Regions from separate parts of the Pseudomonas sp. S2_H01 genome, predicted to be linked through region 2. Evidence: predicted binding sites of a transcription regulator. Region 2 holds the regulator's gene; the other holds the start of a gene.
What was found. Region 2 encodes FliA, which starts transcription of late flagellar genes. Its sites were predicted from a motif close to CTAAAGTTTNNNNNNNNNNNGCCGNTAA; they were not measured.
Positions count from the first base shown of each region.

Region 1: AB4N84_RS03015 (methyl-accepting chemotaxis protein) is a predicted target of FliA. The motif match lies at 3,973-4,000, and genes of this name have one in related genera.

Region 1 covers NZ_CP162756.1:674,796-686,711, reverse strand. The annotation lists gene mqo (malate dehydrogenase (quinone)) at 153-1,793, opposite strand; gene AB4N84_RS03015 (methyl-accepting chemotaxis protein) at 2,280-3,920, opposite strand; gene AB4N84_RS03010 (response regulator) at 4,385-5,989, shown strand; gene AB4N84_RS03005 (sensor histidine kinase) at 5,986-6,678, shown strand; gene AB4N84_RS03000 (efflux transporter outer membrane subunit) at 7,132-8,574, opposite strand; gene AB4N84_RS02995 (glycosyltransferase family 2 protein) at 8,725-10,890, opposite strand; gene AB4N84_RS02990 (hypothetical protein) at 10,892-11,916, opposite strand, start outside.
Region 2 covers NZ_CP162756.1:274,242-286,157, forward strand. The annotation lists gene AB4N84_RS01295 (chemotaxis protein CheA) at 1-1,973, opposite strand, end outside; gene AB4N84_RS01300 (protein phosphatase CheZ) at 2,104-2,892, opposite strand; gene AB4N84_RS01305 (chemotaxis response regulator CheY) at 2,912-3,286, opposite strand; gene fliA (RNA polymerase sigma factor FliA) at 3,554-4,294, opposite strand; gene fleN (flagellar synthesis regulator FleN) at 4,291-5,124, opposite strand; gene flhF (flagellar biosynthesis protein FlhF) at 5,244-6,602, opposite strand; gene flhA (flagellar biosynthesis protein FlhA) at 6,614-8,743, opposite strand; gene flhB (flagellar biosynthesis protein FlhB) at 10,063-11,202, opposite strand; gene fliR (flagellar biosynthetic protein FliR) at 11,204-11,916, opposite strand, start outside.

The DNA of each region.
Region 1 (11,916 bases), 400 kb from region 2:
GCGGGGCGGGGTACTTCATTTGTGATGCGGTGTAACGAATCAAACGGGTCGCAACCCCCCGACGTGCGGACCTCAAACGATAAAGCCACGGGTTTTCAGCCCCGTGGCTTTATCTTCACTGCGTCATCAATGCCGGCAAGCGGCAGCGAGTCTTACAGTGCCATGTCGTTCGCTGGCTTGCTTTCAGCCGGCTTGGACGGCGTCGCCGGGCTGGTGCCAACGGTCTGGTCAATGACCGGAGGCTTGCCCAGTTGCAGGACTTCAGCGGTGTAGTTCCACTCCTGCTGAACAGCGGCCGGCGATTCGTTCAACTTGGTGCCGTAGCTCGGCACGATCTGATGGATCTTCGCTTGCCACTCAGGTGTTGCCACCTGGGTTTTGAAGATCTTTTCCAGCACGTTCAGCATGATCGGAGCGGCGGTCGAAGCGCCTGGCGATGCGCCCAGCAGCGCAGCGATGGTGCCGTCCTGAGACGACACGACTTCGGTGCCCAGCTTGAGCACGCCGCCTTTGTCCGCGTCACGCTTGATGATCTGCACGCGCTGACCGGCTTGCCACAGGCGCCAGTCTTCTTTCTTGGCGTGCGGGAAGTATTCCTGCAGCGCTTTGAAACGGTCGTCGTCAGACAGCATCAGTTGACCGGCGAGGTACTCGACCAGCGGGTACTGCTCGATGCCGACCTTGGTCATCGGCCAGAAGTTGTGCGTGGTCATGCTGCTGAACAGGTCCAGGTACGAACCTTCTTTCAGGAACTTGGTGGAGAAGGTCGCGAACGGGCCAAACAGGATGACACGCTTGCCGTCGAGCACACGGGTGTCCAGGTGCGGAACCGACATCGGTGGCGCGCCGGTGGAAGCGATGCCGTAGGCCTTGGCCATGTGCTGCATGGCGACGGTCGGGTTCTCGGTTACCAGGAACGAACCGCCGACCGGGAAGCCTGCGTAGTCGCGAGCCTCTGGGATGCCGGATTTCTGCAGCAGCTTCAGCGCGCCGCCGCCTGCACCGATGAACAGGAACTTGGCATCGGTACCGGAAGTGGTGCCGTCTTTCAGGTTCTTGTACTCGACGTGCCAGGAGCCGTCTTCGTTACGCGTGATGTCGTTGACTTCGCTGGACAGCTTCAAGTCGAAGTTCGGGCGAGTCTGCAGGTAGGACACGTATTGACGGGTGACTTCGCCCCAGTTGACGTCGGTGCCGATCGGCGTCCAGGTGGTCGCCAGCTTCTGGGAAGGATCGCGGCCTTCCATCATCAGCGGGACCCACTTGGCGATCTGCGCCGGGTCTTCGGAGTATTGCATCGGACGGAACAGCGGGCTGGCTTGCAGCGCGTCGTAACGCTTCTTCAGGAATTTGATGTTGTCATCGCCCCACACGAAGCTCATGTGCGGAGTGGTGTTGATGAACGAAGGCGGGTTCTTCAGGACATTCTGGCGGACCTGCCAGGAGAGGAACTGACGGGTCACCTGGAAGGCTTCGTTGATTTCGATGGCCTTGGAGATATTGACCTTGCCGTCTTTGTCTTCTGGCGTGTAGTTCAGTTCGGCCAGGCCCGAGTGGCCGGTACCGGCGTTGTTCCAGCCATTGGAGCTTTCTTCGGCGACCGCGTCCAGACGCTCGACCATTTCCATCGACCAGCCCGGCTCCAGCTCGTTGAGCCAGACACCCAGGGTCGAACTCATGATGCCGCCACCGATCAGCAGGACGTCGACTTTCTTGCTTTCAGCCGCGTGGGCTTGCAGGAAGGTCGCCGAAATCGCCAGGCCCAACAGAGCCTTGCTCGTTTTCTTGAACATTGAGTCATCCAATAGAGAGAAAGTTATCCACCTGCGGTCCTTCATCAGGCAACGTCCCGCCGTTGCTGCAACCCGGTTCGGGGTACAAACGTCAGAAGGCTTCGCTCTCAGAAGACGAGGAGGCAGGGTCAGGAAGTCTGTGAATCCGGGACTTCCCGTTCTATGTCCCTCGGTGCTGGCTTTTTATTCGATCATTGGATTCAGCAGCTTGAGTAAACATCTACACCCCCGCAGGACTCGGTCATCAGGTCCAAGCGATCTGCGGGAGGGGCGGGATTGTACCCGAAATGAGATTTACGACAAATCGTAGGACGATTTAGTCAATTGGCCAATTTGTCTCAGGTGGCTAAAGGGTGGCTGCGGTGTCTGCATCGACACGGTTTTTGTGGAGCCGGCTTGCTGGCGAAAGTGTCCTTTCAGCCACATCGGCAGTGGCCGACAGTTCTCCATTCGCCAGCAAGCCTGCTCCCACACGGCGGCCAAGAATCAAAGGGTGAACTTGCCCACCATGGCGTTGAACGACACCGCCAGACGCGACAGTTCCTGGCTGGAGGCGTTGGTCTGGTTGGCGCCTGCCGCGGTCTGGGCCGACAGGTCCTGGATGTTCACCAGGTTGCGGTCGACCTCGCGGGCGACTTGGGCCTGTTCCTCGGCGGCGCTGGCGATGACCAGGTTGCGTTCGTTGATCTGGCTGACGCCCTCGCTGATGCGTTCCAGTGCCAGTCCGGCTTCGGTGGCCAGCGTCTGGGTATTGGCCGCGATGGACTGGCTCTTGCCCATGGCCTGCACGGCTTCATCGGCGCCGTTGCGCACCTGGGTGATCATCGATTCGATTTCACCGGTCGATACCTGAGTGCGGTGGGCGAGTGCGCGGACTTCGTCGGCGACCACCGCAAAACCGCGGCCTTGCTCACCGGCGCGTGCGGCTTCAATGGCGGCGTTAAGGGCCAGCAGGTTGGTCTGTTCGGCGATGCCGCGAATCACATCCAGCACCTTGGTGATGTCGCGAATCTGGCCCGCGAGGGCTTCGACCCGTTGCGTCGAATCGTTGATTTCCACCGTCATGGTGTTCATGGCGGTGACCGCTTGCTGCACCTGACGCTGCCCTTTGAGTGCATCGTCGGCGGTCTGGGCCGAAACTTGCGAGGCGCTGGCCGCATTCCGGGCGACTTCCTCGACCGCTGCGGTCATCTGGTTCACGGCGGTGGCGGCCTGTTGAATCTCATCGTTCTGACGCTGCAATCCGCGGGTGCTGTCATCGGTCACCACCGTCAGCTCTTCTGCGGCCGACGCCAGTTGATCCGAGGCATTGGCAATCTGCTGCACGGTGTCTTTGAGGTTGCCTTGCATGTTGGACAGTGCCTTGAGCAACTGACCGGTTTCGTCCTGGCCGCCCACGGCAATGGCATGGGTCAGGTCGCCGCTGGCCACGCGCGTCGCGCTTTCCACCGACTGATAAATCGGACGGGTGATCATCCGCGTGACGATCAGGCCCAAGGCGATGGCGCAGACCACAGCGATCAGGGACCCGATGACCAGCATCCACGTCACCTGACGATCCAGGTCGACACCCGCCTGAGTGGCTTCGGCGGCCTGCCGTGCGTTGGACTCAATGATGATTTTCAGCTCGCCCATGGTTTTGCGGTAGCTCGGCGTGACGCTGCTGGCGGCCAGTTTGCTGGCTTGCTCGATGTCGCCGCTTTGCAGCACAGCGAACGCGTTTTGTGCGGCGCTCAGGTACGCGGCCCAATCACGCTCGAAATCGTCGCCAGCGGCTTTTTCGTCGGTCTCCAGAGGTGTACTGCGGTAGTAACGGAAGTCGGTGTCTGCTTGCGTCTGGTTTTCTTTGAACGACTGAAGGGCCGAGCTGATTTCGGCCGGGTCGGCCTTGAGCGCGCTCAGACCAATGATTTTGAAGAAGTCGCGATTGGTGGCGATCACGTTGGCTTTGACGGAGTCAACCTTGGCAATCGTCATCAAGTTATCGCTAACGGTGTTTTGAAACAGCGCATAGAGGCGCGAAACACCGTTCTGTCCCAACACCCCCATCGCGATGGTGATCAAGGCGCACAGGCTAAACGCAAACAGGAGTTTGGACTTGAGTTTCAGATCGGTCAGCCAGGACATGACGATTACTCGGACAGGGTAAGGGTGGGCGGTGCAAAACCGCTTTCACTCCCTATCGGCGGGGGGATGAGGGACTTTACACAATTCGAAATAACGTCGATGAACGTCGTCTTTCAGGCCATTTTGAAGGTGTTATTGGATCCATTAGTCCGTGTGGGTGAGTGCGCTCATGTTTGGTGATTCGGGACCGACACACTGCGTCACAGATCCGTCATCAGCAATCGGCGCGAGGCGCCTTGCAGTCGCTTTTTCCCACTGCCATCACCTAAGCTTTACCCTGGTGCCGCCGATAACCCGGACAAGCGGCGTCGTGCCGCACCTGAACAGGCCAAAGCTTTCGCGAAATAGCTTGATGGCAAATTGATGTTGGCTATCATTTCCCCCGCCAAAAAGTGGGAGCGGTGCAGCCGACCCGTAACGTAATTGCCCCTGGGCTGATTTTCTCTCCCGTGACAGGAATCTCGATGCTGGCGTGGAACCAAAAAAGCTTTCTGATCGTCGATGATTTCTCCGATTTCCGCAGTTCGGTCAGGTCGATGCTGCGCGAGTTGGGCGTCAAGGAAGTGGACACCGCCGATACCGGCGAACAGGCGCTGAAGATGTGTTCGCAGAAGCGCTATGACTTCATCCTGCACGATTTCAACCTGGGCGATGGCAAGAAGAACGGTCAGCAGGTGCTCGAAGACCTGATGACCGATAAGTTGATCAGCCATGAAAGCGTCTTTGTCATGGTCACCGCCGAGAACAGTCAGGCGATGGTCATGAGCGCGCTGGAGTGGGAGCCCGATGCTTACCTGACCAAACCGTTCAACCGCGCAAGTCTTGCGCAGCGTCTGGAAAAGATCGTTCAGCGCAAGAACCTGCTCAAGCCGATTCTTCAGGCACTGGATCGCGGCAAGCCGGCCGAGGTGCTGGCGGCGTGCGTGAACCTGACCAAACAAGACCCACGTTTCGCGCCGCTGTGCCTGCGTTACAAAGCCGACGCCCTGCGTGATCTGAACCAGCACGAGCCGCTGGAAGCCTTTCTCAAATCGATTCTGGCCGACCGTCCTCAGCCTTGGGCCTACGCGGCATTGGGCAAACTGCTGTTCAAGCGCGGACGTAATGCCGAGGCGCAGGCGGTCTACGAAGACGCGATCCGTGCGTTCAATGCGATGCCGGTGTTGTTTGACGGTCTGGCCGATGTGCTGATCGCCAGCGGCGACAAAAAGCGCGCGCAGAAGATGCTCGAAGAGGCTGTCCGGCTGTCCCCTTACGCCGTGCGTCGTCAACGTTTACTTGGCCAGTTGGCGCTGGAAAACCAGGACTTCGATGGCGCCTCCAAGGCCTATCGTCAGGCGGTGGCGCAGGGTCAGTTTTCGCGCTTCAAGGACCCGGAAACCAACCTCGGTCTGGCGCAGGCGTTGATCAGTCGCGGCGGTGAGCGTGGTCTGGATGCGCGCACCCGTGTGGAGATCAACACGACGTTAAGCGAAGTCGCCAAGGAGCACACCAACGATGCCGGCCTGCAAGTGCGTGCACGGTTGATGAAAGCCACTAGCGTGGCGAGCTCCGATCCGGAAATGGCCGCCAAGCTGACCGAGCAGGCCATGGCGCGCCTGGAAGGCATGGAACAGTTTTTGAGTGCCGACGCGGCGCTGGCCGTGGCCGCGCAGCTTAAACAGCTGGGTCAGGAATCTGCCGGGGCCGGCATTCTGAAAAGCTGTGCGGAAATCTACGGTGACGATCCGGTGGTCATGCAAGGCATTGCCAGGCAGACCGACGATCCGGAAATCCTCAGCGCGGGCAAAGCGGCCATCGACCTGAACCTGCAGGGCATTCGCAGCTACCGCGCGGGCAAGCTTGGCGAGGCGCAGGACCTGTTCCGTCAGGCGCTGGCGCTGCAACCGAAGAACATCAGTATTGCGTTGAACATGGCCCAGTCGCTGCTGCACGTCGGTGTGCAGAACCTGGACACGGCCAGCCTGCTGGAGTGCCAGAACAGTCTGAAAATGGTGGGCAAGATGCCCGACACCGATCCACGTTACGACCGTTATCAGAAACTGCGACTCAGGGCGTTTGGCGAATGAACGATCAGGAAACAGGGCTTGATTTCTCCATGGTGATTGCCTCCACCGTGCACGACATGAAGAACTCGCTGGCGTCGTTGATCCAGGCTCACGGGCAATGGGTAAAGGATCTGCCCGACGCACAGCGTGGTACGCCAGAGCAGGGTGTGATCGAGTACGAATTCGCGCACCTGAACGGCATGCTGGTGCAGTTGTTGGGTCTGTATAAACTGGGTGTGAATCAGCTGCCGTTGCGCCCGGATTATCACGAGCTGGACGACTTCATCGAGGCACAACTGGCGTTTCATCAAGAGGTGCTCGACAGCCGAGGCATCGTGGCGCGCTACCACGTGGACGACTTTGGATTGCCGGGCTTCTTCGACCGCGAGCTGATCGGCTCGGTTGTGTCGAACGTGGTCATCAACGCCATCCGCTTTGCCCGCCAGCACGTGCTGATCAGCGCCGGTCAGGTCGGCGAGCAACTGGTCATCCGCATCAACGACGACGGTCCCGGGTTTCCCGAGCGCATGATCGAACACCAGACCGACTACGTACTGGGCCTCAACCAGAGCAGCGGCAGCACCGGCCTCGGTCTGTACTTCGCGGCGAATATCGCCAGGCAGCATCAGCGTCAGGGCGTGACGGGCCACATCGAGATCGCCAACGGCGGCGAGCTGGGCGGCGGGTTGTTCAGTATTTATTTGCCGTAGCTAGAAAATAGGCGATCCCGCTTCTGCCTGGAGGAAGCGCACGTCATGCCAGGCACTGCCTTGTTTGTGCCCGGAGGGCTTAGGTCATGCCAGGCACGGTATTGTTTCTGCCTGGAAGGTGCAGGGAGCGATCGGGTCGACTGATTTTGCTGCCGCTTCGCGCCAGATCGCGGGCAAGGTGGAGCGCCACCCCGGTCGCTCCTACGGCCTTCGGCCAGAATCAAAAGCCGAGAGCGCTTGCAACACCGCTTCTGCCTGGAAGGCGTAGGAGCGTGGCTTGTCCCGCGATCTGCCGGGGACCGGCAGCAAAACCTGTGCATGCGGTGTGTCAGGAAGAACCGGGTCGACTGATTTTGCTGCCGCTTCGCGCCAGATCGTCCGGATGCGGCCCAGACACAAGCCGCGCTCCTACGGCCTCCGGCCAGAATCAGGAACATCCGCGATCCGAGTGTCTCATTTCGCATCCGCGACATTCAGTTTCGGGGGCGTCCATCCGCCGCCCAGTGCCTTGTACAGATCGACCTGATTGACCTCCCGTGCCAGTTCCAGATTCAGGTATTCCTGTTGGGCTGCAAACAGGGAGCGTTGTGCGTCCATGGTCGAGAAGTAGCTGTCCAGCCCGGCCTCGAAGCGCAAGCGCGACTGGCGCCAGGCTTCCTGATAATCCCCGACCAGCCGCTGTTGCGCCGCGACTTGCGCGAGCATTTCCTGACGGGCGTTCAGCGCGTCGGCGGCTTCGCGAAAAGCGTTTTGCACGGTGCCTTCGTACGCTGCGGTATTGGCGTCATAACGGGCATGACTGGCGTCCACCACGGCACGTCGCTGACCACCGTCGATCAGCGTCATCGAGCCGGCCGCCGCCAGTTGCCAGAACTGGGCCGGGCCGGTGAGGAGTTTCGAGAAATCCCCGCTCAGGCTGCCCAGCGCGCCGGTCAACGACAGGGTCGGGAAATACGCACTGCGCGCGGCACCGATGTCGGCGTTGGAGGCTCGCAGCACGGCCTCGGCGGACATGATATCGGGACGTCGCTGGATCAGGCTGGAGGGCAAGCCGGACGGAACATCGGCCGTCGCCAGCGTCTTCCCGAGATCGCCGACCGGCAACAGTTGGTCGGGCACCGGTTGGCCGACCAGCACGCGCAGTGCGTTGAGGTTCTGTGCGACCTTCATGCGGTAGGTGTTGACCTGCACGGCGGCGGTGTTGGTCATCGCGTCGCCCTGATGCACATCGATGCGTGCCGTCGAGCCGGCGTTGTAACTGCTGCGCAGCAGCTCGCCGTAATGCTGCTGGGACTGGTAGGTGGTTTCCGCAAGGTTGAGCAGCGTCTGATTGGCCTTCAGGGTCAGCCAGGTGCTGGCGACTTCGCCGATCAAACCCAGGCGCGCGGTCTGGTAATCGGCCTCGCTGGCCTCGAAGCGCGCATCGGCCGCGTTGCGCTGACTGCGCAGGCGCCCGAAGAGGTCCAGTTCATAGGAGGTGAAACCCGCAGTGGCCTGAAACGTATTGTCCAGGCTGCCCGAACTGACGCCACCGCCCTGGGTACGCACCAGGGGCGGGATCTTGCTGCGCCCTGCATAGGTGTTGATGCCGATGGACGGAAACAACGAGGCATGCGCGCCGTCGGATTCGGCGCGGGACTCTTCCACCGAGGCCGCGTATTGGCGCAGGCCACGGTTGTTCTCCAACGCCAGATCGATCACCTGTCGCAGCCGCGGGTCGGTGATGAACGTGTGCCAGTCTTCCTGAAACGCCCGCTTCGGATCAGCCACCGCGCCTTTGGTGTTGGCAGGCCATTGCTGATCGATCGGCGCGTCGGGGCGCTCATAGGTCGGCTCCAGCGAGCAGCCGCCGAGCAGGAGCAGGGTGAAGCAGGTGAAGGGTAGAGAACTGTTCATCGGCGTGCTCTCGGTAAACGTGGAACAACCAAAGATTCTTGTGAGGCAAACGTCCTCTGAGCGTTGTGGTGAACCCTTTTTCGCGAAGGAATTCGCTCCCACAGGGAGGGAGTGCGCTCCAACTCAGCCCAGACGGTTGAAACCACCTGATCACAACCGCATCCCGAACCACGCGCGTATGTGCATGAACAGCCACGACACCACGTCCCCGCGCGGGGCCGACAGTCTTGGCATAGGGCCTTCGGGCAGGCGCATGCTGACGGTCTTGAAACGCGGCAACGGTCGACGGCCGCGCACGGCCCGTTGTTGGCGCGCGGCGCGGGTGTGAAGCGGCTGAGGCGGGCGTTTTTCGCCGATCAGCGAGCGGCGCAGCAAACTGCTGAATGCGACACCCGGCATGGCCTTACCCGCGACGTTGGTGTTGGCGTCGCTGAACAATCGTCCGATCAGCCGCTGGCGCAAGGCGTCGTCCATGTCGATGAACTGCAGCCCCAGGCGGCCGTCGCCGGTCTGGCGTTTCACCTCGACGGACACGCGGCCCACCTTGTTGACCCAGACCTCGCCCCGCAACCCCGGCTTGATCAACTCGGCGTGTTCGCAGGCGAACGAGACGCCGGTGAGCGAGATGTCCGTCAGGCGTCCGGCGAACATGCGTCCGGTCAGATGCAACCCGGCGGGTTTGAGGAAGGGGAAGCGCTCTTCGCCGTGCAGGCGCGGACGGTCGACGCAGGCCACCAGCGTGGCGACGTTGTAGATCAACGCGACCACCGTCCAGCACAGGTTGAATTGCACGTTGCCGTCGAAGGTGTCCGCGGTGGCAATCGCCGTGAACGCACCGACTTGCGCGAACAGCGTGAGAAAGAAAAAGAACCCGAACAGCTTCCAGTGCACCATGGTCTTCGACCGGTCCAGCCCTTTGGCCGTGACCTTGAACGGCCGGCCAAAGGGACGAATCAACGCGCTGATGATCGTGGCCGTGACCGCCAGCGAGGCGACGATCTGCGTGACTTCGGTGAAGATCGGCAGCGTCCTGCGGTCGGTGACCCACGTGCCGTAACCCCAGAACGCAATGAGCGCCGGCATGCCGAACGCCAGAAAGTCCATCGGCTTGGCGTAGAACCCGGCGATGCCGAAATACCAGTAGAGCAACGGCGAGATCAGCATCATCAGAATGAACGGCTTGGAAAACCAGTGCAGCATCCCGTGGATGTAATGCAGTCGATCGTTGAGCGTGTAGCCGCGCCCCCGAAGTGGACCGTCCGCAAGCAGCGCGACCTGAATCGTGCCCAGGCACCAGCGGCCGCGCTGGTTGATGTACTCGGTCAGGCCTTCGGCGGACAGGCCGATCGACAGCCGCTCGTTGAGCCAGCGCGTCACGTAGCCGCGTTGCAGCAAGCGGTAGGTGGTGTAGATGTCTTCGCACACGGAGCCGGTTGGAAAGCCGCCGATCTCGTTGATCCGGTCGCGGCGCACGACGAAGGATGTGCCGACACAGAAGGCCGCGTCCCAGCCGTCCTTGGCCGGTTGAAACACGTCGAAGAACACCCGCTGTTCATCGACCCAGCAAGTGGACGAGCCAAGGTTGTGCTGAATCGGATCCGGGTTGTAATAGAACTGCGGGGTTTGCACCAGTGCGACTTTCGGGTCTTCAAACAAGCCGAGCGTGCGCATCAGGATCGGTTGCTGCGGCGCGAAGTCGGCGTCCAGCACCAGTATGTAGGGCGCGTTGGTCGAGGCTTCTGACTGGCGCAAACCGTTGTTCAGGTTGCCCGCCTTGGCGTGGCTGTTGTCGGGTCGGCGGGCGTAGTAAACGCCCATTTGCGCGCAGTAGTCGCGCAGCCAGTCGCGACGCGTGTCGTCCAGTACCCAGACGTTGAAGTTGGGATAGTCCATGGCCTTGGCGGCAATGATCGTCTTCTCGAGCACGTCCAGGCCTTCGTTGTACGTGCAGATGAACACATCGACGGCAGGCACGTGTGGACCGGCGGCGCGCAGGCGTTCCTCGCCCGCATCGGCGGCTTGCGAGTGGTCGCTGCGCACCAGCATGACCACGATCGACACCAGCGTGTAGGTGATCGCCAGCATCTCGAAAAACAGGAACGTGTACGACCACAGCGCAGCGAAGCCCGAATGAATGTCCGGCAGTGTTTCGCGCACTCGCCAGATCACGTAGTTGATCAACAGCAGCCCGGTCATGATGCCGAACACGGCGCGTGCGCCCCATTGATCGCGATGGGTCAGGCAGGCGAACAACACGACCATGGCCAGGGTGCCAAGGTTGAGCTGCCACAGTTGCAGCGAATCGAGGGCGTGCATGTCAGTTCGCCTCCTGGGCTCCGGTGAAGGGGTTCACGCCGCTGGCCGCGATGGCCGCCCACGCTGTGGCCCCCAGATGAGGCAGGTGGTAATAGAAAAAGTCGTTGCCGGTGGAATCCGGGCCGATGGCCAGTCCGGTGCTGATCTGCGGTTGCGGTGTCGCGAAGAGCCAGCCATCGGCTGCCTGCTGGTCGATCAGCAGTGACCACAGCGGCTTGGCTTTGTCGGTGGCGCCGGTCAGTTGCGCGACGGCGGCGGCCTGCGCGGTGCCTTCGGTCCACAGCCCGTCCGGGTCCCGGTTGAAGCCGTAACCGCCGCCAAAACGGTGCACCTGATCGATGAAGGTGAACACGCGGGACCAGTCGGCAGGCGGATTTCCAACGGCAATCAGCGGCCAGATCTGTGCATCCAGGCCGGAGCGTTGATGCTCGGCGGTGCGGCCGCCGGGCAGGGTGCCGATCAGGAACCGACCTTCGGTGGCGAGCCACTGGCTGTCGACGAAATGCCGGGCAATCTGCGCCTGCTTGGCGCTGTCCTGACTGGCCGTGATGCTGTTCAGCGCGGCCCAGGCCGCAGCCAGATCGACGTTGTGCTCAGTGGACTTCCATCCCTGACGCACCGGGTTGGGCGGATAACCGTAGAAGCCGCCGATGAAACCCGCCGGTGCCTGACTGTCGTAGGTGTTGCGCTGGGTCCACAGCAGGACTTTTTCCGCCGCCAGCAGATAGCGCTGTTCCTCGCTCTGGCGGAACGCTTCCAGCAACGCCAGCACCGCCCAGGCTTGATTGCCGGTAGCGCTGCCGACCTGATAGGCGTCCTGATTCCAGGCGTTGCGTTCCTGGCTCCAGTAGCCCGGCAGCAGAATCGGACCCTTTCGCTTCACCGAACCTGCGGCATAGGCGTTGCGCAGACGGCCGTCCTGGTAATCGGGATCGTTGTCGGTGGCGTAGACAAGGGCATCGGCGATGCGTTGCGCGGAGATCGGTTTGCCGCAGCCGAACAGGGCGATGCTGGCGAGCGCGTTGT
Region 2 (11,916 bases):
GTGGTCGACAGGTCGAGGTGGAAGATCTCGTTGACGTTGACCAGCGGGAAGGCGAACGCCTGGTTGCCCAGCATCACCATCAGGGTTGGCATGATCGCCAGCGTCAACGGCACTTTGATGACGATCTTCGAACCCTGGCCCTTGGTCGAGTAGATGTTGATCGAGCCGTTGAGCTGGGCAATCTTGGTTTTCACCACGTCCATGCCCACGCCACGGCCCGACACATCGGAAATCTCGGTCTTGGTCGAGAAGCCCGGCGCGAAGATCAGGTTGTAGCAGTCGGTGTCGCTCAGACGGTCCGCCGCATCCTTGTCCATGACCCCACGCTTGACCGCGATTGCGCGCAGTACCGCAGGGTCCATGCCTTTGCCGTCATCGGAAATCGACAGCAGGATGTGGTCGCCTTCCTGTTCCGCCGAGAGCACCACGCGACCGCCCCGGGCCTTGCCCGATGCTTCACGTTCTTCCGGCGATTCGATGCCGTGGTCCACCGCGTTGCGCACCAAGTGCACCAACGGGTCGGCCAGCGCCTCGACCAGGTTCTTGTCCAGGTCGGTTTCTTCACCCACCAGTTCAAGGTTGATTTCTTTCTTCAACTGACGCGCCAGATCGCGAACCAGTCGCGGGAAGCGACCGAACACTTTCTTGATCGGCTGCATGCGGGTTTTCATCACCGCGGTCTGCAGGTCAGCGGTGACCACGTCCAGGTTGGACACGGCCTTGGACATGGCTTCGTCGGAACTGTTGGCGCCCAAGCGCACCAGGCGGTTACGCACCAGCACCAGTTCGCCGACCATGTTCATGATTTCGTCCAGCCGTGCGGTGTCGACGCGCACGGTGGTTTCGGCTTCGGTCGGTGCTTTTTCGGCGACCGGCGCCGGTGCACGTGCTGCCGCAGGTGCAGCTGCAGGCGCCGGAGCAGCCTTGGCAGGTGCAGCAGAAGCAGCAGCCGCCTTGGCTGGCTCGGCCTTCGGTGGTTCCGCTTTAGCAGGCTCGGCTTTCTTGGCTGGCGCAGTCGCGGTGGCCGCAGACGCCGCTACCGCAGGCTCGAACTTGCCCTTGCCGTGCAGTTGATCCAGCAGGTCTTCAAATTCGTTGTCCGTGATTTCATCCGACGCAGCGGCCTTGGCGTCGGTCGCAGCAGCAGGCGCCACTGGAGCAGCAGCAGGAGCAGGAGCAGTACTGGCGTCGGCCGAAAACGAGCCCTTGCCATGCAACTGGTCCAGCAACGCCTCGAATTCGTCATCGGTGATTTCGTCGCTGGCAGGTGGCGCAGCGGGTGCGGCAGCCGCCGCAGGAGCCACGGCGTCGGCCGCAAACTGGCCTTTACCGTGCAACTGATCGAGCAGTGATTCGAATTCAGCATCGGTGATTTCGTCGCTGGCCGCGTCCGCCGCTGGAGCAGGCGTCGATACCGCAGCGGCAGGCGCTGCCGCCGACACCGTAGCACCGGCTGCTTGGGCCTTGACCGCGTTCAGCGAATCCAGCAGTTGTTCGAATTCCTGATCGGTGATGTCGTCGGACGGCGCTTCGGCAACCGCTTCGACCTCAGGAGCAGGTGCGGCCGCGGCTTCGTCAGCCGACGCAGGTTCTGCCAGACGCGACAGCGCGGCAAGCAACTCAGGCGTGGCCGGTGTGATGTCCGACCGTTCGCGGACCTGACCGAACATGCTGTTAACGGTGTCCAGTGCTTCGAGTACGACGTCCATGAGCTCCGCGTCGACCCGGCGCTCACCTTTGCGCAGGATGTCGAACACGTTTTCGGCGATGTGACAGCATTCAACCAGCTCGTTGAGCTGGAGGAAGCCGGCGCCCCCTTTTACAGTGTGAAAACCGCGAAAAATTGCATTGAGCAGGTCCGCATCGTCAGGTCGGCTTTCCAGCTCGACCAACTGCTCAGACAGCTGCTCCAGAATCTCGCCGGCCTCTACCAGAAAATCCTGAAGGATTTCTTCATCGGCGCCGAAGCTCATTGGGGGTGCTCCTAAAATTAACCGTCAAACCGATCCAGAGGCTGCATCGAGGGGCGGCGCGCATTACCTTCGTCGAAGCATTCGCGCGCAGCACCACAACCACTTTCACATAGAACCTGGGATCTAGAAGTTAGAAGCCAAGGCTGGATAGCAGATCGTCTACATCATCCTGACCGGATACGACGTCTTCACGTTTATCGGCATGAATCTGCGGACCTTCACCCTTGGAATGAAGTTTTTCTTCTTCTTTTTGCTTACGGAACACTTCCTGATCGTGCTCGATCCCGGCAAAGCGGTCGACCTGGCTGGCCATCAGCACCAGCTTGAGCAAATTGCTCTCCACTTCCGTCACCAACTGCGTGACGCGCTTGATCACCTGACCGGTCAGGTCCTGATAATCCTGAGCCAGCAGAATGTCGTTCAAGTGGCTGGCGACCTCGTGGGTTTCCTTCTCGCTGCGCGTCAGAAAACCATCGACGCGGCGGGCCAGGTCACGAAACTCTTCAGCGCCGATCTCGCGACGCATGAAACGCCCCCAGTCGGCACTCAACGCCTTCGCGTCGGCACTGAGGCCGTTCATCAAAGGCGTGCTTTGCTCCACCAGATCCATGGTGCGGTTGGCCGCACCTTCCGTGAGCCTGACGACATACGAGAGGCGCTCGGTGGCATCGGTGATCTGGGACACTTCTTCGGCTTGCGGCATGTGCGGGTCAATCTGGAAATTGACGATCGCACTGTGCAGTTCACGCGTGAGCTTGCCAACTTCCTGATACAGGCCGCGATCCCGGGTCTGATTAAGCTCATGGATAAGTTGCACGGCGTCGCCGAACTTGCCTTTTTCAAGGCTGGCGACGAGTTCCTGTGCGTGTTTCTTCAGGGTCGACTCGAAGTCACCCATTGTCGAATCTTTGGAATCCATAGCGCCCTCGCAGCGGACATCAGCTATTGACGCGCTCGAATATCTTCTCGATCTTTTCTTTGAGCACTTGTGCAGTGAATGGCTTCACCACGTAGCCGTTCACGCCGGCCTGAGCAGCCTCGATGATCTGCTCGCGCTTGGCTTCGGCAGTCACCATCAACACCGGCAGATGGCGCAGGCGTTCATCGGCACGCACCTGACGCAGCAAGTCGATGCCGGACATGCCAGGCATGTTCCAGTCAGTCACCAGGAAGTCAAAAGCCCCGCTCTGCAGCATCGGCAATGCGGTGGTACCGTCATCTGCTTCGGCCGTGTTGGTGAACCCAAGGTCACGCAACAGGTTTTTTATGATCCGCCGCATCGTTGAGAAGTCATCAACGATGAGGATTTTCATGTTCTTGTCCAATTCGACCTCCAAGCAGTCTTTAACGCGTCCAGCACCTGGACGCGCGTTCAATCAATACCGGCACAACCCAATGACCAGTCTGCGAAAACAATTAAGGGGGTTTGCGAATCGACAACGGACGAGCACAGCGGAACCGGACTCTGAAAGACCTGATCCGACCGGCTCCTGCCTTGTCTCCCTTCTCACCCACACAACGGTTATTGCACAGCCGGCCTTACATGCATCACGCAGACACCACGGCCTGCGTTCGATGAGTCAACGCGCGCGCCACTCGCCCAACCGACCCCGCAACCGCGCAGCGCACTGACTGTGCAGCTGACTGACGCGCGACTCGCTGACCCCCAGGACCTCACCGATTTCCTTGAGGTTCAGCTCTTCGTCGTAGTACAGCGCCAGCACCAGGCGTTCACGCTCGGGCAGGTTGGCAATGGCGTCCGCCAATGCGCTCTGGAAACGCTCGTCTTCCAGATCGCGCGACGGTTCGAGCGACTGGCTCGCGCCGTCCTCGTGCAGCCCTTCATGCTCGCCGTCCTGCAACAGGTCGTCGAAGCTGAACAGGCGACTGCCCAAGGTGTCGTTCAAAATCCCGTAGTAATCGTCGAGACTCAATTGAAGTTCGGCAGCAACCTCGTGATCTTTAGCGTCACGGCCGGTTTTTGCTTCAATTGCACGAATTGCGTCGCTGACCATGCGCGTATTGCGGTGAACCGAGCGCGGTGCCCAGTCACCCTTGCGCACTTCATCGAGCATCGCGCCGCGGATACGGATACCCGCGTAGGTCTCGAAACTCGCACCCTTGGTGGAGTCGTACTTGGTCGATACCTCAAGCAGACCGATCATGCCCGCCTGGATCAGGTCTTCGACCTGCACACTCGCCGGCAGACGCGCCAGCAGGTGGTAAGCGATGCGCTTGACCAGAGGGGCATAACGCTCGATCAGCTCATACTGGGAATCTTTGGAAGATTTGCTGTACATGCGATACCCGCTCGGTGTCATGACACTGGCCCTGCGCTGGTCTGATGAACCAGACGTTCAACGAAAAATTCAAGGTGGCCACGCGGGTTCGCCGGCAGTGGCCAGGTATCGACCTTCTGCGCGATGGCCTTGAACGCCAGCGCGCATTTGGAACGTGGAAACGCCTCGTAAACCGCGCGTTGCTTCTGCACAGCCTTGCGCACGCACTCGTCGTAAGGCACGGCGCCCACATACTGCAGCGCCACGTCGAGGAAGCGGTCGGTCACCTTGGTCAGCTTGGCGAACAGGTTGCGCCCTTCCTGCGGGCTCTGAGCCATGTTGGCCAGCACGCGGAAGCGGTTCATGCCGTAGTCGCGGTTAAGCAGCTTGATCAGCGCGTAGGCGTCAGTGATCGAGGTCGGCTCGTCGCAGACCACCAGCAGGACTTCCTGCGCGGCGCGCACGAAGCTGACCACAGATTCGCCAATCCCGGCAGCGGTGTCGATCACCAGCACATCCAGGTTGTCGCCGATATCGCTGAACGCCTGAATCAGGCCTGCGTGTTGCGCGGGCGTCAGGTGAACCATGCTCTGGGTGCCCGACGCCGCCGGCACGATGCGCACGCCGCCGGGGCCCTGCAACAGGACATCGCGCAGCTCGCAGCGCCCTTCGATGACATCGGCAAGGGTGCGTTTCGGGGTCAATCCCAACAATACGTCGACATTGGCCAGACCCAGATCGGCGTCCAGCAACATGACGCGACGTCCCAGCTCGGCCAGGGCCAGCGAGAGGTTCACTGACACGTTGGTCTTGCCTACGCCACCTTTGCCACCGGTCACCGCGATAACCTGAACGGGATGCATGCTGCCCATGTTAATTTTTTACCTTGTCTTGCTTAGACCTAAGCCACATTTCGGGCTGCACGTTCACTGTGTGAACAATGCTTGGCAGACCATCGATGCAGGTATTTTCCAATGTCATTTTCCTTACCCTAGCCCGCGCGCTTGCCGGTGCTGTGATAAAGATCCGCAAACATATCCGCCATCGCTTCCTCGCTAGGCTCCTCCTGCATCTGCACGCTGACAGCCCTGCTCACGAGCTGGTGCCGACGTGGGAGATGCAGATCATCCGGTATCCGTGGACCATCCGTCAGGTAGGCCACGGGCAACTCGTGAGTCACCGCCAGGCTCAGCACTTCGCCGAGACTTGCGGTTTCGTCCAGCTTGGTCAGGATGCACCCGGCCAGGCCGCAACGTTTGTAACTGTGATAGGCCGCTGTCAGCACCTGCTTCTGGCTGGTTGTCGCCAGCACCAGGTAGTTACGCGCCTTGATGCCACGACCTGCCAGACTTTCGAGTTGCAGACGCAGGGCCGGATCGCTCGCCTGCAGGCCGGCAGTGTCGATCAACACCACACGCTTGCGCAGCAACGGTTCCAGTGCCTGAGCCAGGGACTGCCCCGGATCGACGTGAGTCACCGGCACATTGAGAATACGTCCCAGCGTCTTGAGTTGTTCCTGAGCACCGATCCTGAAGCTGTCCATGCTCACCAGCGCGATGTTTTGCGCGCCGTATTTCAACACATATCGCGCGGCAAGTTTTGCCAGCGTGGTGGTCTTGCCCATACCGGCAGGCCCGACCATGGCGATGACACCGCCCTCTTCCAGCGGCTCGACGTCAGGCGTCGCAATCATGCGCGCCAGATGCGCCAGCAACATGCGCCAGGTGTGGGCCTGATCGCCGCCGTCCGGCACCATCGCCAGCAGGTCGCGAGACAGCGGACCGGACAGGCCGATGCGCTGCAAACGACGCCACAGGTTCGCCTGCTGCGGACGGCTGCCTTGCAACTGATTCCAGGCCAGCGAACCCAGCTGCACTTCCAGCAGTTCGCGCAACCCGTTCAATTCCGAACGCATCGAGTCGTACGCATGCCGGCTCACAGCAGGCTCGGCAGCCGATTGACGCTCTGCGCGTTCGGCACGATCCGCCGCGATGGCTGCATGGATCGACGGGCGAAACGGTTCATCCAGCGTCGGTTCGATCTGCTTGCTGTCGTCCATCGAAACACCGGCGAACAACTGACGGTTGGCGACCGTGTCCAGCTCGCTGCGATGGGTCAGCTCAGCCTGAGCCGTGACGATGCGCGACTGAGTCTTGCGCAGCTCGTCTTCGAGCTCGATGTTCGGCACACGCGGCGCCAGCGCGGACAGTTTGTAGTCCAGCGCGGCTGTCAGTTCCACGCCGCCGGCAATGCGCCGGTTGCCGATGATGGCGGCTTCAGCGCCCAGCTCATCACGAACCAGTTTCATGGCTTGTCGCATATCGGCGGCGAAAAAACGCTTAACTTGCATGACTCACTACCTCAGCCGTTCGGCCCGACAGTCGCTACGATGGTGACTTGCTTATTGTCAGGAATTTCCTGGTAAGCCAAAACATGCATATTCGGTACTGCCAGGCGTCCAAAGCGAGACAACATGGCGCGAACCGGACCTGCAACCAACAAAATAACCGGCTGACCCTGCATCTCCTGACGCTGCGCCGCTTCGATCAACGAGCGCTGAAGTTTCTCAGCCATGCTCGGTTCGAGCAGAACGCCTTCTTCCTGACCCTGACCCGCCTTCTGCAGACTATTGAGCAATATCTGTTCCAACCTTGGCTCAAGCGTGATAACAGGCAGCTCCGGCTCAATGCCGACAATGCTTTGGACGATTGCGCGGGACAAACCGACGCGCACGGCCGCCACCAATGCGGCGGTATCTTGACTCCGCGCAGCATTGTTGGCGATGGCTTCGGCAATACTGCGAATATCGCGCACCGGGACCTGCTCGGCCAGCAGCGCCTGCAACACCTTGAGCAGCGCGGAAAGCGACAGCACGCCAGGCACCAGCTCCTCGGCCAGCTTTGGCGAGCTCTTGGCCAGCAACGTCATCAATTGCTGGACTTCCTCATGACCAATCAACTCATGAGAGTGTTTGTAGAGGATCTGGTTCAAGTGGGTTGCCACTACAGTGCTGGCATCCACCACGGTGTAGCCCAGCGACTGCGCCTGAGCGCGCTGACTGATTTCAATCCACACCGCTTCCAGCCCAAACGCCGGGTCTTTGGCATTGATGCCGTTCAGGCTGCCAAACACCTGGCCCGGGTTGATCGCGAGCTCACGGTCCGGATAAATCTCGGCTTCAGCCAGCGTCACGCCCATCAGGGTCAAGCGATAGGCACTCGGTGCCAGATCGAGGTTGTCGCGAATGTGAACGGTCGGCATCAGGAAGCCCAGCTCTTGCGAGAGCTTCTTGCGCACGCCCTTGATCCGCGCCAGCAACTGACCACCCTGGTTACGGTCCACCAAGGGAATCAGGCGATAGCCCACTTCCAGGCCGATCATGTCGATCGGGGTCACGTCATCCCAGCCCAGCTCTTTGGACTCCTGCGCACGGCTCGGCGCTGGCAGCAATTCCTGCTGACGCTTGACCTCTTGAATCGCCGCCAGCTTGACCATGTTCTGCTTTTTCCACAGCAGGTACGCACCGCCCGCCGCCACCAGCCCCAGGCTGATGAACGAAAAGTGCGGCATGCCCGGCACCAGGCCCATCACGATCATGATGCCTGCGGAAACGGCCAGCGCCTTGTGCGAGGCGAACATCTGGCGACCGACCAGCTTGCCCATTTCTTCCGAGCCGGATGCACGGGTCACCATGATCGCGGCGGCGGTGGACAGCAGCAGCGATGGCAATTGCGCCACCAAACCGTCACCAATGGTCAGCAAGGCATACACCTTGCCCGCGTCGGCGAAGGTCATGTTGTGCTGGATGATGCCCACCAGCATGCCGCCGATGAGGTTGATGAACAGAATCAGCAGGCCAGCGATCGCGTCACCGCGCACGAACTTGCTGGCACCGTCCATGGAGCCGTAGAACTCGGCCTCCTGGGCGACCTCCAGACGGCGACGCTTGGCTTCGGGTTGATCGATCAGACCGGCGTTGAGGTCAGCGTCGATTGCCATTTGTTTGCCAGGCATCGCATCGAGGGTGAAACGCGCGCTCACCTCGGAGATACGACCGGCACCCTTGGTCACCACGACGAAGTTGATGATCATCAGGATCGAGAAAACCACGATACCGACGACATAGTTACCGCCGATTACCACTTCACCGAATGCCTGAATCACCTTACCGGCAGCGGCGTGACCGTCCTGACCGTGGAGCATCACGACGCGGGTGGACGCGACGTTGAGCGCCAGGCGCAACAGCGTCGCGATCAGCAGGATGGTCGGGAAGACCGAGAAGTCCAATGGACGCAGGGCGTACACGCAGACCAGCAGTACGACGATCGACAGCGCGATGTTGAACGTGAAGAACACGTCCAGCAGGAACGGCGGCATCGGCAACATCATCATTGCCAGCATGACCAGCAACAGCAACGGAACACCCAACTGGCCACGGCCCAGACCGACCAGTCCAATGCGAGCGTTAGAGATTAACTGAGAGCGATCCACCGATTCTGTACCTGCGCGCTAAATCAAACTTTTGACGCCAGAGGCGTTGTAACGCAGGTATTGCAAAAACCTGTCCAACTCTTGGAATGGGTTGAAAATAGCAAGGTGCCAGTATGGGGTTTGTGGGGTGGTTGGCATTTTGTGCCTGCCCGAAAGGGCTCAGCCTAACGGCCGATGTTTCGCCTTCGGCGAGTTACTTGATAACCCCAAGTAACCAAGGGTCTGAACTGGTTGGGCCCGACTTCGTCGGTTGCTCACTTCGACGACGCTCCGTGGGCCCGCGCCGAACGGACATCCATGTCCTGACGGCGCTCTCGCGGCATCCATGCCGCTCGGCACACTGCGCGACGCCTGCGTTCAGCCTGCACCCAAGTCGCGTTTTGTGGCGCCTGAACGTTCTCGGTATGAAGATCAAAAGCAAAAGCATGAGCACCGGCAGAAATATCAGGCTGACGCAGTCCCTGTAGGAGCGCGCTTGCCCGCGATCTACCGCGCAGCGGTAGCAAAATCAGGCGACTCGGTTGTCCCTGATACACCGCACGCACCGGATGTGCTGCCGGTTCCCGGCAGATCGCGGGCAAGCGCGCTCCTACAGTTTGGGATGGCGTCAGGATCGTTCCCACGCTCTGCGTGGGAATGCGTGCCAAGACGCTCCGCGTCCACATTGACGCAGAGCGTCGGTCGCTGCGTTACCACGCGGAGCGTGGGAACGATCACAAACGCTCTTCGCTTCTTGATTCGATCATCAAACGTCCGAACGCACCCCAAATTGTAGGAGCGACCGGGGTGGCGCTCCACCTTGCCCGCGATCTGCCGCGCAGCGGCAGTAAAATCAGGCGACCCGGTTGTATCTGATAAACCGCATGCACCGGATTTGCTGCCGGTTCCCGGCAGATCGCGGGCAAGGTGGAACGCCACCCCGGTCGCTCCTACGCCTTCGGCAGAATCAAAGGCGGGAGGCGATCCTCTCACTTGCTCTGGTTTTGATCCTGCTCTTCATGCGCGAGAGTCCAAACACCACAAAACGCGACTTGGGTGCAGGCCAAACGCAGACGACGCGCAGTGGGTCGAGCGGCATGGATGCCGCGAGAGCGCCGTCAGGACATGGATGTCCGTTCGGCGCGGGCCCACGGAGCGTCGTCGGAGTGCGGGTACCCGACGAAGTCGGGCCCAACCGGGAGCCTGAAACCCTTGGTTACTTGCGGTTATCAAGTAACTCGCCGAAGGCGAAACAGTTCGGCCGTTAGGACGAAGCGCCGTTGACCTTGACCTTGACCTTGACCTTGACCTTGACCTTGACCTCAAGCCTCAAGCGCCCGTTACGAATCCCGCCTCAAATCCGGCGGAATCGGCAAGTCTTCCCGCAGAGGATCAGGCCGCTTGCCACGCCCCTGCCGGAACTGCCGGATCTGGTACACATACGCCAACACCTGAGCCACCGCCAGGTACAACCCCGCCGGAATCTCCTGCTCAAGCTCAGTGCTGTAATAAATCGAACGCGCCAGCGCAGGCGACTCCAGCAATAGGATCTGATGCTGCGCGGCGATCTCGCGAATCTTCAGCGCCATGAAATCACTGCCCTTGGCCAGCAACACCGGCGCCCCGCCCTTGTCCTGATCGTACTTGAGCGCCACCGCGTAGTGGGTCGGGTTGGTGATGACCACATCGGCCTCGGGAATCGCCGACATCATCCGCCGCTGCGACATCTCGCGCTGCAACTGACGAATCCGCTGCTTGACCTCCGGGCGCCCTTCGTTGTCCTTGTGCTCGTCACGCACTTCCTGCTTGGTCATCAACAGCTTGTTGTGCGCCTCCCACAACTGCACCGGCACGTCCACGGCGGCGATGATCACCAGCCCGAACGCCATCCACAACGTGCTCCAACCCACCAGTTGCAGGCTGTGCACGATCGCCATTTCCATGGGTTCGTGGGCGATGGACACCAGGTCGGCCTTGTCCTTGGACAGCACCACCAGCGCCACAATGAGCACGATAAAAAACTTGGCCAACGACTTGAGAAGCTCGATCAATGCCTTTGGCGACACCATGCGCTTAAGGCCCGCCGCCGGGTTCATCCGGCTGAATTTGGGCGCCAGGGAGCCTGCCGCGAAGAGCCAGCCACCGAGCGAGATCGGACCAACCAACGCCGCGATGGTCAACGCCACCAGAATCGGCTGAACCGCCAACAACGCCGCCTTGCCGGACGTCATGAGCATCAGGCCCATGCTGCGCTCGTCCATCAGCGCTTCACGGGTGATGGTGAAGTTGTCGCGCATCAGCTGCATCATCATTTCCGCCATCGACCCGCCGAACGCCAGCAAACCGGCGGCCCCGACGATCATGATGATGACCGTATTGAGCTCTTTGGAGCGGGCGATCTCGCCCTTCTCCCTGGCCTCACGTTTTCGCTTGTCCGTGGGGTCTTCTGTTTTGTCCTGACCGCTCTCGCTTTCAGCCATGTCAGCGCGCCCTGATGATTTCCTTGAGCAACTGCAAGGCGTCGACCGCCAGCGGTTGGTACTGATTGAGAATGTCGCCGAGAGTGATCCACAGGATCCCCATGCCCAGCACCAGCGTCAGCGGGAAACCGATGGAGAAGATGTTCAACTGCGGGGCTGCGCGGGTCATCACGCCCATGGCGACGTTGACCACCAGCAATGCGGTGATCGCCGGCAAAACCAGAATCAACCCCGCGCCCAGCACCCAGCCCAGACGCAGCACCAACTCCCAGAAATTGGCGACCACCAGGCCCTCGCCCACCGGCAGCGTGGTGAAGCTTTCAATGAGCACTTCGAAGACCACCAGGTGACCGTTCATCGACAGGAACAACAGCGTCACCAACATGGTGAAGAACTGCCCGATCACCGCCACCGAAACGCCGTTGACCGGGTCGACCATGGACGCGAAGCCCATGCCCATCTGCACGGCAATGATCTGCCCGGCGATGACAAAGGCCTGAAAGAACATTTGCAGCGACAACCCCAGCGCCGTGCCAATGATGATCTGCTCAGCGATCAGCAACAGCGCGCTGAGGTCCAGAGCGTGCACCGCCGGCATGGGCGGCAGGCTGGGCGCGACCACCACCGTGATCGCCAGGGCAAGATAAAGACGCACGCGGGTCGGGACCAGCGTCGTACCGAAGATCGGCATGGTCATCAGCACCGCCGCGATGC